Regions from separate parts of the Nonomuraea sp. NPDC001636 genome, predicted to be linked through region 2. Evidence: riboswitches for the same ligand, from Rfam matches in the RefSeq annotation. Region 2 holds a riboswitch; the other holds the start of a gene.
What was found. A riboswitch is a leader RNA that binds a small molecule or an ion and turns the genes downstream of it on or off. The one in region 2 is predicted to bind cyclic di-AMP.
Positions count from the first base shown of each region.

Region 1: another riboswitch for cyclic di-AMP. It lies ahead of ABT158_RS06855 (CHAP domain-containing protein); the one in region 2 lies ahead of ABT158_RS11145 (CHAP domain-containing protein).

Region 1 covers NZ_JBEOZT010000002.1:679,574-684,236, forward strand. The annotation lists gene ABT158_RS06845 (aldo/keto reductase) at 1-684, shown strand, start outside; gene ABT158_RS06850 (Gfo/Idh/MocA family protein) at 704-1,657, shown strand; cyclic di-AMP (ydaO/yuaA leader) riboswitch at 1,775-1,912, shown strand; gene ABT158_RS06855 (CHAP domain-containing protein) at 1,926-2,621, shown strand; gene ABT158_RS06860 (class I SAM-dependent methyltransferase) at 2,677-3,495, opposite strand; gene ABT158_RS06865 (YciI family protein) at 3,651-4,088, shown strand; gene ABT158_RS06870 (RNA polymerase sigma factor) at 4,134-4,663, shown strand, end outside.
Region 2 covers NZ_JBEOZT010000004.1:309,747-314,409, reverse strand. The annotation lists gene ABT158_RS11160 (Tm-1-like ATP-binding domain-containing protein) at 1-737, opposite strand, end outside; gene ABT158_RS11155 (nuclear transport factor 2 family protein) at 748-1,245, opposite strand; gene ABT158_RS11150 (TetR/AcrR family transcriptional regulator) at 1,343-1,891, shown strand; gene ABT158_RS11145 (CHAP domain-containing protein) at 1,943-2,659, opposite strand; cyclic di-AMP (ydaO/yuaA leader) riboswitch at 2,674-2,810, opposite strand; gene ABT158_RS11140 (luciferase domain-containing protein) at 3,071-3,418, opposite strand; gene ABT158_RS11135 (glycosyl hydrolase family 18 protein) at 3,661-4,663, shown strand, end outside.

The sequences.
Region 1 (4,663 bases), on a different contig from region 2:
GCCGCCTACGAGAACGAGGAGGGCGTCGGCCGGGCCGTGCGCGCCGCCGGGGTGCCACGGGAGAAGGTGTTCGTCACCACCAAGCTGTGGAACGGCGACCACGGGCGCGCCGAGCAGGCCTTCGACGAGAGCCTGGCCCGCCTGGGCCTCGACTACGTAGATCTTTTCCTGATTCACTGGCCGGTCCCGGAGCAGGACAGGTACGTGCAGGCCTGGCGGGCGCTGGAGAAGATCTATCGGGACGGCCGGGCCAAGGCCATCGGGGTCTCCAACTTCACGGTCGCCACCCTGACCCGGCTGATGGAGGAGACCGACATCACGCCGTCGATCAACCAGATCGAGCTCCACCCGTACTTCCAGCAGCGCGAGATGCGGGCCTTCCACGAGGCCAACGGCATCCTGACCGAGGCGTGGAGCCCGCTCGGGCAGGGCAAGGGGCTGCTGGCCGACCCGGCGCTGCGCGTGCTGTCGGAGAAGTACGGCAAGACGCCCGCCCAGATCGTGCTCCGCTGGCACCTGCAGCTCGGCAACGTGGTGATCCCCAAGTCGGTCACGCCGTCGCGGATCGAGGAGAACATCGACGTGTTCGACTTCATCCTCGACACCGAGGACATGGCGGCCATCGGCGCGATGAACGCGGGGCGGCGGATCGGGCCCGACCCCGACTCGTTCAACCTGACCTGAGCGCTCTACGATCTCGGTCGTGCGAGATTTCACCTGGGGAATAGCGGCGACCGGCGGCATCGCGCGTACCGTGGGGTCGGCCATCGTGGCCGAGCCCGGCATGCGGGTGGCCGCCGTCGGCTCGCGGAGCCCGCTCAGGGCGCGGGCGCTGGCCGACGAGCTGGGCGCGGAGTCGGCCTACGGCTCCTACGAGGCCCTGTGCGCCGATCCGGCCGTCGACGCGATCTACGTCGCCACGCCGCACGCCCAGCACCTGGAGGTGGCCGAGGCCGCCATCGCGGCGGGCAAGTCGGTGCTGTGCGAGAAGCCGCTGGCGGCCGACGTGGCCGACGCCGAGCGCATGGTGGCGCTGGCCCGCGCGGCCGGGGTCTTCCTCATGGAGGCCATGTGGATGCGCTTCAACCCGCTCATCCAGCAGGTGGCGGCCGATCCGCGCTTCGGTGAGATCCGGTCGGTGCGGGCCTCGTTCGGCTTCGCGCTGCCCTATGACCCCGCCCACCGGCTGTGGGCGCCGGAGCTGGGCGGCGGGGCCCTGCTCGACCTGGGAATCTACCCGTTCGGGCTGGCCCAGCTGCTGCTCGGCATGCCCGCGGAGCTGCGCATGGCCGGCTCGCTGGCGCCCAGCGGGGTCGACGCCGAGGCCGGCGGGCTGCTGCTGTACCCAGGCGGGCGGCGGGCGCTGGTGGACGTCTCGCTGCTGGCGCATCATGCCAACGACGCGAGCGTGGTGGGCACGTCGATGCGGGCCGACATCCTGGCGCCGTTCTGGGCGCCGCGGCGGGTGCTGCTGTCGGGGCCGTCGATGGAGACGGAGGAGCTGGTGCTCGACCCGGCCGACAACGGTTACGCGGGCGAGCTGCGCGAGGTGCGCACGGCCACGATCGAGGGCCGCACGGAGAGCGCGATCATGCCCCTTGACGAATCCCTTGCCATGATGGGGCTTCTGGCCGAAGCGCGGGCGCAACTCTCCTAGCTGGACCTTTAGCCACTTGCCTGACTCTTGCCCGATGTATTACCTTGTGGGGCATCTCGCGGCAGACGTCCGGTTTGTCCGGCTTTGTCCAACCATCGCACGACATTTCACAGGATCGTCCTGTGACCGCTGAATCCGCCTCCGGGCGGAACCGGGGACCCACGTCCTTTGGGGTGAATCGGCACTTCGGTGCCGTAGGGCAGCTTCCACGTCCGAACCCGTCAGCTAACCCGGTAAGCGGCATGGAAGCAAGGAGTTAATGCCCTCGATGGCCAAGCACCGTCCCATCCGTGCCCCGAAGATCACCTACGCCCACGCCGCGCTCGGCGCGGCCATCCTCGCCTCCGCCATCGGCGGCCACGCCACCGCCGCCGCCGCCGACAGCGCCGGCCCGGCCGCCGCGGCCGGCCACTCGGCCGTCGCGCCGCAGGCCGCCGCCCAGACCCGCAAGGCGGAGGAGACCCAGGTCAACGTCACCGCCCAGCAGGTCCTGGCGATGGCCAAGGCCCAGGTCGGCACCTCCGAGAACGCCTACGGCGGCGGCACCAAGTTCCAGAAGTGGTACGCCGACTCCCAGCGCGCCGCCGAGACCATCGCCCGCGACGGCGGCACCCGCGCCATGTACCTGAATGCCCCCTGGTGCTCGATCTTCGTCTCCTGGGTCGGCGAGCAGACCGGCGCCCGGCCGCAGGTCGGCTGGGACGCCTGGACCGTCGCCCACGCCAAGTGGTTCGCCGCCAACGACCGCTGGGGCGCCGAGGCCAGGCCCGGCGCGGTGGTCTTCTTCTCCTGGGGCGGCAGCAAGAGCCTGGACGCCATCCAGCATGTCGGCTTCGTCGTCAAGGACAACGGCGACGGCACCATCTCCACGATCGAGGGCAACACCGGCAACGGCAAGGTCGAGGAGCGCGTCCGTCCGAAGTCGCAGGTCGTCGGCTACGGCTACCCGCAGTACGCCAGCTGACCTCCGCGCCGCTCCGAGCGCGCGTCCCGCACGAGGGGCGCGCGCTCGCCGCGTCTCAGGGCCGGACCGCCACCAGCGAGTAGAGGATCGGCAGGTGCGAGTCCCCGAACGGGAACCGGTACCGGCCGTCCGGGCCCTCGGGCAGCAGGCCGCGCGGGTCGAGGTCGGTCTCGACGTGCTCGCCCAGCTCGGCCACCGTGAACCCGGCCCGCGCCGCCGCCGTGACGATCTCGCCCACCGAGTACGGGTACTCGACCGCCTCGTGCGTCTCGGTCACCACCGCGGCGTCGGCGTACGTGCCGGTCACCGTCTCCCGGTGGGCCTGGCCGCCGCCGTAGGGCCAGTCGGCCACCAGCGGGTCGAGCGAGGCCACCGTCTGGTAGGCCGGATGCAGGTCGACCAGCACCAGCCGCCCGCCCGGCCGCAGCGCCATGGCCGCGCCGCGCATCCAGCCGTCCAGGTCGCCGATCCAGCACAACACGCCGTACGTGGCCACCGCCACGTCGAAGCCGCCGGCCAGCTCCGCCGGCAGCCGCTGCGTGTCGGCCTCCACGAACGTGGCCGCCAGCCCGGCCCTGGCCGCCAGGTCGCGGGCGCGCGCGACCGCCACCGGGGAGAAGTCGACGCCGGTCACCCGCGCACCGAGACGTGCCCAGCTCAGCGTGTCCAGGCCGAAGTGGCACTGCAGGTGGAGCAGGTCCCGGCCGGCGACGTCGCCGGCCAGGCGGCGTTCGAGCGGGTAGAGGGTCTGCCGGCCGGCGAGGAAGGCGTCGACGTCGTAGAACCGGTCGGCCGCGGTGGAGCCGTGGACGCGGGCGCGCTCGTCCCACAGGGCCCGGTTGGGGACGGAGGCGTCTGGTGCGGGTCGGGGCATGGGGCGAGGATGGCACATCGGCCACCCGCCCGCACGACCGGTACGGTGCCCTGGAAGCGGACGGCCCGCGCCCGCGTGTCGATCCGGCCGGCGCCCGTTCGACGCTTCGGCGAGGCCGGCTCCGCCCCGGGGCCGCGGACGGAAGGGACGGCAGGATGAAATTCATGATCGTCGGCAAGGCCAACGGGGAGACCGAGGCCGGGGCGCTGCCCAGCCAGGAGCTCGTCGACAACATGCACGCCTACAACGAGGCGCTGGCCAAGGCCGGGGTGCTGCTGGCCGCCGAAGGGCTCTACCCGAGCTCGCAGGGCGCGCAGATCGCCTACAGCGGCGGCCGGGCCACGGTGATCGACGGCCCGTTCGCCGAGGCCAAGGAGCTGATCGCGGGGTTCTGGCTGATCCAGGTGAAGTCCAGGGAGGAGGCTCTGGAATGGGCCATGCGCGTGCCCGTCCCGGAGGGCTATGACGGGATCGGCCTGGACGTGTGGCGAGTGTACGACGCCTCCGACGCGCCCGACGCGGCCTCGTCCGACCCGGCGGAGGTCGAGCGGGAGAGGGCCATGCGCCGGCGTCTGGGCGGGCGGGAGAGCTGACCTCGGCTTGCGGACCCCGGACGGTGCTGGTGTCATGAGCCGGTGATGGCTTCCGACACCCACCGGGCGATCGAGGCGGTCTGGCGGATCGAGGCGCCCCGGCTCATCGCCGGCCTGGCCGGGCTGGTCCGCGACGTCGGCCTGGCCGAGGAGCTGGCCCAGGACGCGCTGGTCGCGGCCCTGGAGCAGTGGCCGGAATCGGGCGTGCCACGCAACCCGGGCGCCTGGCTGATGACGGTGTCCAAACGCCGCGCCGTCGACCTGATCCGCCGGAACGAGCGCATGTCCCGCAACCTGGCCGAGCTGGGCCACCGGCTGGAGACCGCCGTGGAGCCGCCCGAGCCCGACGAGATCGAGGACGACCTGCTGCGGCTGGTCTTCACCGCCTGCCATCCGGCGCTGTCGATGGAGGCGCGGGTGGCCCTGACGCTGCGGGTGCTCGGCGGCCTGAGCACCGACGAGATCGCCCGCGCGTTCCTGGTGCCCGAGCCGACCGCCGCCCAGCGGATCGTGCGGGCCAAGCGCACCCTGGCCGACCGGAAGATCCCGTTCGAGGTGCCGCAGGGCGCCGAGCT
Region 2 (4,663 bases):
GTGGTGGTCAGGTCGAGGACCCCGGCGAAGTGGCCGCCGGCCGCCAGCGCCTCCATGGCCCGGCCGCCCGAGCCGGTGGCGTGGAAGACCAGCACCTCGTAGCCCAGGGACTCCAGCCGGGCCCGCGCGGCGTCGACGGCGGGCGTGGTGACGCCGAACATCGTGGCCGCGACCAGCGGTTTGTCCTCCCCGGACGGCTCGGCGCCGGCGTCGTAGGAGGCGGCCATCGCGCTGATCGCGGCGGCGGCGTTGGTCAGGATGCGGCGGGAGACGGAGTTGACGCCCGCGACGTCGACGACGCTGTACATGAGCGTCACGTCGGTCTCCCCGACGTAGGCCGAGACGTCGCCGCTGACCATGGTCGAGACGAGCAGCTTGGGCAGGCCGACGGGCAGCGCCCGCATGACGGCGGCGGCGATGGAGGAGCCGCCGCTGCCGCCGAGCGCGAGCACGCCGCTCAGCTCGCCGCGGGCGTGCAGGTCCTTGGCCAGGGCGGTGGCCCCGGCCGCCATGGCCGCGAGCGCGGCGCCGCGGTCGCCGGCGCTCCTGAGCCGGTCGAGGCCGGTGCCCGCGGCCCGCGCGACGGCCTCGGCGGGGACGTCGGCGGCCAGCGCGGGGGCGCCCATGACGCCGGTGTCCATGAGGACGACGCCCTGGCCGGCCCGGATGATCAGCTCGCGGACGAGGGCGTACTCCTCCCCCTTGGTGTCGAGGGTGCCCAGCAGCAAGACCGCCATGTCAGACCTCCTACGATCGGCCTTCCGACCTTACCCCGGCGATCTCGGCGTGGCGGATGCCGAGGACGTCCACGCCGTGCTCGGACGGCGGGCGGGAGCCGAAGATGCGGCGTTCCTCCTCGGCGATGGCGACGTCGTTGATGCTGGCCTCCCGGCGGCGCATCAGTCCGGAGGCGTCGAACTCCCACTGCTCGTTGCCGTAGCTGCGCCACCACTGGCCGGCGGCGTCGCGGGACTCGTACTGGAAGCGGACGGCGATGCGGTCGCCGGTGACCGCCCACAGCTCCTTGCGCAGGGCGTAGTCCAGCTCGCGGGCCCACTTGCGGCGCAGGAACTCCGCGATCTCGGCGCGGCCGGTGACGAACTCGCCGCGGTTGCGCCACACGGAGTCCTCGGTGTACGCGAGCGCGACGCGGTCGGGGTCGCGGGTGTTCCAGGCGTCCTCGGCGGCCTGGACCTTGATCCGGGCGGTCTCATCGGTGAACGGCGGGACGGGCGGGCGGGTCATGGGCTGTCCTCTCCGATCGAGAGAACGGTCGTTCTCCCGGGTTGTGCGCTAGCGTAGAGAACGATCGTTCTCCGCGGCAAGCACCTGGAGGGGTGTCATGGATCACGAGCAGCGGCTGCTGGACGCCGCGGGCGACCTGTTCTACCGCCGCGGCGTGCAGGCGGTCGGCATGGACGAGATCCGGGCCGCCTCCGGCGTCTCGCTGAAACGCCTCTACCAGTGTTTCCCGTCGAAGGAGGCGCTGGTCGTGGCCTATCTGCGGCGGCGCGACGAACGCTGGATGGCCTCGCTCACCGCGTACGTGGCCGACGCCGGCGACCGCATCCCGGCGGTCTTCGCGTGGCTGGAACGCTGGTTCGCCGAGGACGACTTCCGCGGCTGCGGGTTCGCCAACGCCTTCGCCGAGCTGGGCGCCGGTTCGGCCGCCGTCCGTACGGCGGTGCGCGAGCACAAGGAGCGCCTGCGCGCCTACCTGCGCTCGCTCGCCGAGGAGGCGGGCGCCGGGGACCCCGGCCTGCTCGCCGAGCAGCTGCTCACCCTGATCGACGGCGCCACGGTCACCGCGATGATCTCCGAGGAGCCGGGCGCGGCCCGCTCGGCCGGGCAGGCCGCGGCGGCCCTGGTCCACCGGCACCGGCGGCCCTGAAACGCGAAAGAGCGCACTCCCCGCAGGGAATGCGCTCTTGGCTCGGAAGGGTCAGGCGGCGTAGGACGGGTAGCCGTAGCCGACGACCTGCGAGGTCGGCCGGACACGCTGCTCGACCTTGCCGTTGCCGGTGTTGCCCTCGATCGTGGAGATCGTGCCGTCGCCGTTGTCCTTGACGACGAAGCCGACGTGCTGGATGTCGCTCAGGCTCTTGCTGCCGCTCCAGGAGAAGAAGACGACGGCGCCGGGCTTGGCCTCGGTGCCCCACCGGTTGTTGGCGGCGAACCACTTGGCGTGGGTCACGGTGTAGGCGTCCCAGCCGACCTGCGGGCGGGCGCCGGTCTGCTCGCCGACCCAGGAGACGAACATCGAGCACCAGGGGGCGTTCAGGTACATGGCGCGGTTGCCGCCGTCACGCGCGGCGGTCTCGGCGGCGCGCTGGGAGTCGGCGTACCACTTCTGGAACTTGGTGCCGCCGCCGTTGGCGTCCTCGGAGGTGCCGACCTGGGCGCGGGCCGTGGCCAGCACCTGGGCGGCGGTGACGTTGACCTTGCCCTTGGCGCTCTCGTCGGCGGCGCTGTTCTGCGCGACGCGCGGCTGGGCGGCCACGCCGGCGACCTTGGCGGTCTGGGTGGCGGTGTGGGCGGTGGCGGTGGTGTCGGCGTTCACTGCCGCGTGCGTGCCGAGCACGCCGGCGACGGCGGTCGTGCCGAGAGCGATCTTGGCGAGGTCGAGCTTGTAGGCACGGTGAAGACGGTGCTTGGCCATGAGGGTGTTACTCCTTGTGCTTCCGTGCCGCTTGCCGGGTTAGCTGACGGGTTCGGGCGGGAAGCTGCCCTACGGCACTCGGCGCCGATTCACCCCATTGGACACATGGGTCCCCGGTTCCGCGCACAGGCGGATTCAGCGGTCTCTTGGTCAGGCAAAGGGCTGACGCATCGTCTTCCCGGGCCCGGGAAAGGGCCTGAAGGTATATGTGCGACGCCCGGATGCGGTGATGTCCGCATCGATTCTGTACAACACGGGTCCCGCTTGGGTAATTCCCAGGCAATGCCATCCCTACCTGGGACGACTCCCCGTTCGGCTGTGTACAACCAAGCTACCCGGCGAGTAATTCCCGGGCAAATCACGGCAATGAATTCGACGCTGCGTGGGAGAGACGCTACGCACCGAATCGGTTCACGCCACGTGCGCCTTTATCGCCACGCTCGTGAGCGCCAGCAACAATTCCAGATCGGGCTCGGCGTCGACCTGTACGGCGACCCAGGCGCGGTCGCGGCAGGCATGGACCTGGTCGCACGCCCGCAGATAGGGCTCCAGGCGGCCGATGGCGGGGGCGGTGAGCCGTACGTGGATCTCGTCCCGGCCGGCCAGGCGCAGGATCTCGGTTCCGTGTACGGCGAAGGCGACCTGCTGACCGGTGCCGCTGACGTTCAGCGACGGCCAGGACCGTAACTCCGCGACCGCGCGGACCACGTAGGGCCCGCGTCGCGTGGGCGTCCGCCGCCAGGCGGAGATTCCTGCCACGCTCCAATGCTGAGCCACGGCTCACCCCGCCGTCAGCCCCCGTTCCTGAACCGTTATCCCCTCGTGAACGGGCGCATCCGGGGTCTGACCGGCACGATTACGGACACCTGACCGATACGTATTGACGCTCCCCCAGGCAGAAGCTACCGTCGATTCACAACTTAAAGGAAACTTTCCTAATAGTTTCCCCAGAAGTCTCCCATCCCACTCCCCACACACCCCCCAACGGATGTCGGAGCGACATGAAACACACCATTCTGAGCAAGGTCCTGGCGGGAATGGCGGCATTGGCCCTGCCCCTCACCGTGGCCGTGGCCGCCCCGGCGCTCGCCTCCACCAGCACGGTGGCGTACGCGGCGGCCTGGGCCCCGTGGACCGCCTACACGGCGGGCACGGTCGTCACCTACAACGGCGTCGACTACGTCTGCCTCCAGGCGCACACCTCCCAGCCCGGCTGGGAGCCGCCGAACGTGGCGGCGCTGTGGAAGGTCTCCGGTGGCGGCGGCAGCGACACGACCGCGCCCTCCGTGCCGGGCAACCTGCGCTCGACCAGCGTCACGGACACGAGCGTGGCCCTGGCCTGGAACGCCTCCACCGACAACGTGGCCGTGACCGGCTACGAGATCTACCGCGGCGGCACCCTGGTCACCACCGTCACGGGCACCACGTACAACGACACCGGCCTCACCGCGAACACCGCCTACAGCTACACCGTGCGGGCGCGTGACGCGGCCGGCAACCGCTCGGCCAACAGCAACCAGATCACCGCGACGACCACCGGCGGCGGTGGCGGCGACGACAAGACCCCGCCGACGGTGCCCGGCAGCCTGCGCTCGACCGGCGTCAGCAACAACAGCGTCTCGCTGGCCTGGAACGCCTCCACCGACAACGTGGCCGTGACCGGCTACGAGATCTACCGCGGCGGCACCCTGGTCACCACCGTCACGGGCACCACGTACAACGACACCGGCCTCAGCGCCAACACCTCCTACAACTACACCGTGCGCGCGCGTGACGCGGCGGGCAACCGCTCGGCCGACAGCAACCAGATCACCGCGACCACCACGGGCGGCGGCGGTGGCGGCGGCAACAAGGTGCTGGGCTACTTCGTCCAGTGGGGCATCTACCAGCGCGGCTACCACGTCAAGAACATCGACACCAGCGGCTCGGCGGCCAAGCTGACCCACATCAACTACGCGTTCGGCAACGTGCAGAACGGGCAGTGCACGATCGGCGACAGCTACG